One region of the Serratia sp. 121840015-1 genome, then DNA from elsewhere that is predicted to be linked to it. Evidence: predicted binding sites of a transcription regulator. Region 1 holds the regulator's gene; each other region holds the start of a gene.

Region 1 (2,270 bases):
CATCATCGATCAGAGCAACGAAGACAAGCCGTGGGCCAAGTCGCAGGTGTGCCAGACGATGATCAAAGAAGGCAAGGTGGCCGACATGGAGCATCTGCCGAGCTACTTCGGCCAAGAGGTCAGCAAGCTGGTGAAGGCGCACGGCATCGACAGAATGCAGGCCTGGCAGGATGGCCTGAAAGACGCCGAGAACGCGAAGGCGTTCGCCACCTCGCGCGTGGGCGTCAACTTCTGGGATACCCTGTACTGGGGCGGTTTCGATAGCGTCAACGACTGGGCCAACAAAGGGTATGAAGTGGTGGTTTCCAACCCGGACTACGTCTACATGGACTTCCCTTACGAGGTGAACCCGGACGAGCGCGGTTACTACTGGGGTACCCGCTTCAGCGACGAGCGCAAGGTGTTCAGCTTCGCGCCGGACAACATGCCGCAGAACGCGGAAACTTCGGTCGACCGCGACGGCAACCACTTCAACGCCAAGAGCGACAAGCCGTGGCCGGGCGCCTACGGGCTGTCCGCTCAGCTGTGGAGCGAAACCCAGCGCACCGATCCGCAGATGGAATACATGATCTTCCCACGCGCGCTGTCGGTGGCTGAACGCGCCTGGCACCGCGCCGGTTGGGAGCAGGACTATCGCGCCGGCCGCGAATACAAAGGCGGGGAAACCCACTTTGTCGATACCAAGACGCTGGAGAAAGACTGGCTGCGCTTCGCCAATATCCTGGGGCAGCGTGAACTGGCCAAGCTGGACAAAGGTGGCGTCGCTTACCGTCTGCCGGTGCCGGGCGCACGCGTAGCGGGCGGCAAGCTGGAGGCGAATATCGCGCTGCCGGGATTGGGCATCGAGTACTCCACCGACGGCGGCAAGCAGTGGCAGCGCTATGACGCCAAGGCCAAGCCTGCGGTGTCCGGTGAGGTGCAGGTGCGTTCGGTTAGCCCGGACGGCAAGCGCTACAGCCGCGCCGAGAAGGTCTAAGCCCGGTGCAACGGCCTGCTGCCCTGGCGGCGGCCGTATAACGAAGGGGGAATGCGTTCGCCCGCGCGTGTCGGCGTAGGGCGGACGTTGTAGTGAGAGTAGTACGTGGAGTAGCAGTGCCGCTGCAATTGTGATATTTCATGACATGATTTTCCCCCGGCTTGTCCGGGGATTTTTTTGCCCTTTGCACGGCAGGCATAAAAAAACCGCCTCGGTGTGAGGCGGTTTTTCATAGCCGGTCAGGCTTATTTCTTGTCGTGCAGCGTTTCGTCTTCGCGACAGTCACCGGTTTCACAGTGGCCGTACAGGTACAGGCTGTGGTTGGTGAGCTTGATGCCGTGCTGCTTGGCGATGTCACGCTGCCGCACTTCGATGGATTCGTCGCTGAATTCGATCACTTTGCCGCAGTCCAGGCAAATCAGGTGATCGTGGTGATGCTGTTGGGTCAGCTCGAACACGGACTTGCCGCCTTCGAAATTGTGACGTGTCACAATGCCCGCATCGTCAAACTGGTTCAGTACGCGATAAACCGTTGCCAGCCCGATCTCTTCGCCCATATCAATCAGTTTTTTGTACAAATCTTCCGCACTGACGTGATGGCATTCCGGATTTTGCAGTACTTCCAGGATTTTGAGTCGCGGAAGCGTGACTTTTAAGCCGGCCTTCTTCAATGCGATGTTGTTGTCGGTCATGCGAATTCAGTCCTGTTACTATGCTAATCAAGTTGAGGCGTACTCGCCTGTGGCATCGGTCGGCACAAAGAGTTAATGCGTCTCATTATAGAACCGGTTGTACTAAATGGAAACCGCCGGTTGTTAACAAAGATATAATTGCACTATTGCATGTTTTGCATGCAACGCCTTGATGGATGGGATAAACCGATATCTCAGTCTACCGTGACGGGGTGGGAAGTTACAAATCTGTAGCTTCTATCGCAGCAATCCCTGCTGCCGATGACGGCCCTGTGGGCACACTATGCACTTTACAGGGCCTTTGTTCAACCTTTCGCCAGTGCCGGGGCTTAGCCGACGATATCGGCCAGGCTCAGCTCTTCGACGATTTGTTTGACCCAGGCGTCCACGCGCTCGTTGGTCAGCTCAGGCTGACGGTCTTCGTCGATCGCCAGACCGATGAAGTGGCTGTCGTCCGCCAGGCCTTTGGAGGCCTCGAAGTGGTAGCCTTTGGTCGGCCAGTGGCCCACGATGGCCGCGCCACGCGGTTCGATGATGTCGCGGATGGTGCCCATCGCGTCACAGAAGTATTCCGCGTAGTCTTCCTGGTCGCCGCAGCCGAA
Region 2 (2,270 bases), on a different contig from region 1:
TCTATCAGTCCACCGAACAGCTGCGCAAGGCGACGCCGCTGACGCTGCAAACCCCGCCGCAGCGGGTGACGCTGGCGCTGAAAGGCTGCCCGATCGACAAAGACGGTTTCTGCGCCTGGAGCGATTTCGAAAAGACCATGAAAGGCATCTTGTAATGCCCGCCCTCTCTCCCGCGCGCGGGGGAGAGGCCTCTCCCCATCCCGGCTAACGCGCCGCCGTGCCGGTCTTAACGCCATTTATTTTGCCCAGGGTCATTGTTGCAGGCCGTTTCGGGGGCTAACATCATCAGCCTGCCTGCTTATCATGGATATCGCCGTTGCCCACTTTTATCCGCAATATCGAATTTTTCACGCCCGATGGCTATCCGGGCCAGGTGGCGCGCTGCCATTTTGCGCTGGCGGAGTATCGTGACGAGCGTTTTCCCGAGGCGGGCTTTGCGCTGCCGGATCATCTGGCGCGTGCGGTGCCGAAGCGCCGCGCGGAGTATCTGGCCGGGCGTGTTCTGGCGCGGCAACTGTTGGCGCCGCTCGGTTTTGCCGACTTCACCCTGGCGCGCGGCGAAGATCGCGCGCCGCAGTGGCCACCGGGCATCGCCGGGGCGCTGAGCCATAATTCGGATACCGCGCTGTGCGCCGTGCACCGCGAGAGCGGGCTGGGCGGCGTGGGGCTGGATGTGGAGACGCTGCTCTCCGACGTGCGGGCGGAGGAGCTGTGGGGGGCGATCGTTTCCCCGGCGGAGCGCGAGGCGTTGCTGCGCGAGGCGCTGCCGTTCAATGAACTGCTGACGCTGACGTTTTCCGCCAAAGAGAGCCTGTTCAAGGCGCTTTATCCGCAGGTGCGCTGTTACTTCGATTTTCTCGATGCGCGCATGGTCGCCGTGGATATGCAGCGGCAGGCGTTTGTATTAGCGCTGCTTAAGACGCTGACGCCAAATTGCCCCGCCGGCCGCCGGTTTAACGGGCGTTTTTGGCGTGAAGGTGACGATGTCACGACTTTTATTTTCTGCTAAAACACAATAATAACAGTGTGTTATTTCTTACTTTGCCGTAACGCGGATTTGCCGCAGCGGGCGGAAAGATTCATTCATCGGAGATTGACCCACGGTGGGGATCCGGTGTAATTTATCCTCCTTTTATGGCTAATGATAATTATTCGCATAAACATTATCATTGGTAAGGCGCAACAAAGGAGTGGTCTAGTGGCGACACTGACGACAGAAAACCAAACCTTCCCCGGGTTTGTGTACGCCGAACAATCGACCTTTTTGTACCGGTCCGAATTCCGTTCCCTCTCCGCCGATGGCGTGTTCGAGCGTATCGAGACGCCGGCGTTCGGCGGTGAGCAGGAAGGCAGCGCGCTGGCGCAGCATATCCGCCAGGCGCTCGCGCGCGCCAAAGCCGCCGGCCAGGAGACGCCGGTGGTGGTGGGCGCCATTCCGTTCGATACGCGCCGGCCTTCCAGCCTGTACGTGCCTGAAAACTGCCAGTTTGTCGCCAACGACAGCTTTACCCGCGCCGCGCGCCCGATGCTGCAACAGCCACATCGCCTGGCCGCCTGCACCAGCATTCCGGACGAGCCGCGCTTCAAGCATGCGGTGGCGGAAGCGGTCAGCCGCTTTAAACAGGGCAAGCTGGACAAGGCGGTGCTGTCGCGCATCCTCGACATTGAGCTGGAGCAGCCGGTGGCGGGCCACCAGATCCTCAATAACCTGATGGTGCAGAACCCGACCGGTTATCACTTTTCCCTGCCGCTGGCCGATGGCGGCGTGCTGATCGGCGCCAGCCCGGAACTGCTGATCCGCAAGCAGGGCGGCGAGATCCACACCAATCCGCTGGCGGGCTCCGCGCGCCGTCAGGACGATCCGCAGCAGGATCGCCTCGGCAGCGAGCGCCTGATGCGCTCGACCAAAGACAAATACGAACACAAGCTGGTGATCGACGACATTCGCCGCCACCTGGCGCCATTGTGCGCCAGCCTGAGCGTGCCCAGCGGCCCGTCGCTGCTCAGCACCGGCACCATGTGGCACCTGTCCACCCGCATTCGCGGCGAGCTGCTGAACCCGAATCTCAACGTGATGCAGCTGGCCTGCCTGCTGCATCCGACGCCGGCGCTGTGCGGCTTCCCGACCGAGAGCGCCCGCCAACTGATCGCCGATCTGGAACCGCACGATCGCGGCCTGTTCAGCGGCATCGTCGGCTGGTGTGACGCCAACGGCGACGGCGAGTGGGCGATCGTCATCCGCAGCGGCCTGCTGCGCGGCAACCGGGTGC
Region 3 (2,270 bases), on a different contig from region 1:
CGATCGTCCACTCGGACGGAATGGCGCGGAAATCCGGCCACAAACTGTATTGTTGTTGTACGTTGCGCAGCACCAGGCTGCGCTGCTGTTGATCATCGAACGGATTCAGGCTTTCCGTCATGTGTTCCTCGTGCCGTTGCCGTCGCCGATGCCGGATAAGCGGTGGCGAAAGCGGAAGCCCAGACCGCCTGCAGCCCGTCGGTCAGGCCGCTGCGCCAGCACAGCGCGTCGTGCCCGCCTTCCACCACCCGGTAGTGCACCCGATGGCCGGCGTCGCTCAGACGCGCCGCCATTTCGCCGCTGACCCGGTGCACCAGCTTTTCCTGCGAACCGGCTTCCATAAATACCTTCAGCGCGCCGTGGTTGCCCAGGCCATGCCGTTCCACCTGCTGCATCAACCAGCAGGCGTCGTCGGGAATGCTCGGCAACTGCAGCATGTCGCGCCGCGGCCACCAGTAGGAACCGGACTGAGTGATCACCGCGCCGAAGCGCTGCGGCCAGCGCAGCCCGGCATACAGGGAAGCCAGGCCGCCAAAGCTTTGCCCCGCCACCACCGTATCGGTCGGTTTGTCGCTGTGCGGTGCCCAGTCGGCCAGCTGCGGCATCAGTTCTTCCTGCACCGCCAGCCAGAAGTCGTCCTTGCAGGTCAGTTCGCGCGACCGGTGCGGCAAATCGATAATGTCGATCAGCACATACACCGCTTCCGGCAATGCACCTTCACGGGTCAGCTGCATCAGCGGCTCCCAAACCGGCATCTGCTTCGCCCAGAACTGGCCGTCGAGCAGAATAGCCAACGGACGCTCGGCCGGCTTGCTGTCACCGGTGGTGTAGATCCAGACGTCGCGGCTGTTGCCCAGGCGCTCGCTTTGCCAGGTATGGCGCTGCAAACGCGCCGGCAGCGGTGGCGTACAGCGCCCGCTGGCGATCTCGTACTCGTCGAACGAGCGCCATACCGGCTGCGGCGGCGCATCCGGCATGTGCAGGCCGGAGACGCTGTGGCCGCTGGCGCTTTGCCAGGAGCGATACGGGTTGAGCAGATCGGGGGTGGCGCTGGCGAACACCTGGTGCCACCAGTGGCGCAGGTTGTGCATGTTGGCGTGCGCATCGTCGCCGCTGAACGCCGGCGGCCGCTCGTCAAAGCAGGGGATAAAGCAGTAGCTGCCGCGCCAGGCGCCGCTCAGCTCGGTCTGCCAGTACCACACGTCGGTGCCGGCCAAACGCTGCAGGCTTTGCGGCGGATTCGGCTGATGATGGTCGGTCAGGCAGTTGATGTTGATCCACACGCGACGGTAGGCGGAGGTCAATTCGCATCCCTGAGGATCGCGCCAGAAAAAGGTGGTTCGCCAACGGCCGTTACCCGCCGGTTCTACCCATGGCGTACCGCGTCGTGCCACCGTCAACCACCACCCTGGACTGCCCGCATTGCTGCTGGCCAATAATCTGCTGCTTTCTGACTGTAGTTCTGTATTCACAACGCCTACCCATTTTGTAGTTGGCGGCACCGGGAACGTCGACTTTTCCCTATCGCCGGCCACCGCCCGAACGCACTGTACGCCAAATACTATTGATAATAATTTGCATTTGCAATAGTGTGTAAGGCTTGGAGATCGTGCTGGTATTGCGCGCAACGGACAGGGATCGGGGATACATCAATGGCATCCCTTGCCGCAGCCGATTTTCTATTTCCGACTACACAAAAACTACAACCGCCCTTCCCCCCGTTCGGCGAGGGATGGCAGCAAGGTAGGACACTCAGATGAAAAGCAAGCTATCACGTTATTCTTTAGCCACTCTTATCGGCTTGGGATTGGGCGCGTCCGCGTTCGCCAACGCCGCGCAGCAGACCGACACCACCACCACGGAAGAAAACAGCGGCACCACGGATAAAAAGCCGCGCGGCGAAGACACCATCGTCGTGACCGCCGCCCGGCAGAACCTGCAGGCGCCGGGGGTGTCCACCATCACCGCCGAAGAGATCAAAAAACGCCCGCCGGCGCGCGACATCAGCGAACTGATCCGCACCATGCCCGGGGTTAACCTGACCGGCAACTCCACCAGCGGCCAGCGCGGCAACAATCGCCAGATCGATATCCGCGGCATGGGCCCGGAAAACACCCTGATTCTGATCGACGGCAAACCGGCCTCCAGCCGCAACTCGGTGCGTCAGGGCTGGCGCGGCGAGCGCGACTCGCGCGGCGATACCGCCTGGGTGCCGCCGGAAATGATCGAACGCATCGAAGTGCTGCGCGGCCCGGCCGCCGCGCGCTACG

Evidence for each region. The regulator Fur, encoded in region 1, represses iron uptake genes when iron is present. The targets are predictions, from matches to a motif close to ATAATAATGAGAACNACTATCAA.
Region 2: a site for Fur is predicted at 1,142-1,164, ahead of ACUXAC_RS03225 (isochorismate synthase). Genes of this name have one in related genera too.
Region 3: a site for Fur is predicted at 1,559-1,581, ahead of fes (enterochelin esterase). Genes of this name have one in related genera too.

Annotation. Positions count from the first base shown of each region.
Region 1 is NZ_JBSEYF010000003.1:365,613-367,882, forward strand. Features, by position in the region: gene ACUXAC_RS17995 (beta-N-acetylhexosaminidase) at 1-976, shown strand, start outside; gene fur (ferric iron uptake transcriptional regulator) at 1,222-1,668, opposite strand; gene fldA (flavodoxin FldA) at 1,998-2,270, opposite strand, start outside.
Region 2 is NZ_JBSEYF010000001.1:664,132-666,401, forward strand. Features, by position in the region: gene agp (bifunctional glucose-1-phosphatase/inositol phosphatase) at 1-155, shown strand, start outside; gene ACUXAC_RS03220 (4'-phosphopantetheinyl transferase family protein) at 317-1,009, shown strand; gene ACUXAC_RS03225 (isochorismate synthase) at 1,199-2,270, shown strand, end outside.
Region 3 is NZ_JBSEYF010000002.1:22,248-24,517, reverse strand. Features, by position in the region: gene ACUXAC_RS13465 (MbtH family protein) at 1-121, opposite strand, end outside; gene fes (enterochelin esterase) at 93-1,472, opposite strand; gene ACUXAC_RS13455 (TonB-dependent siderophore receptor) at 1,757-2,270, shown strand, end outside.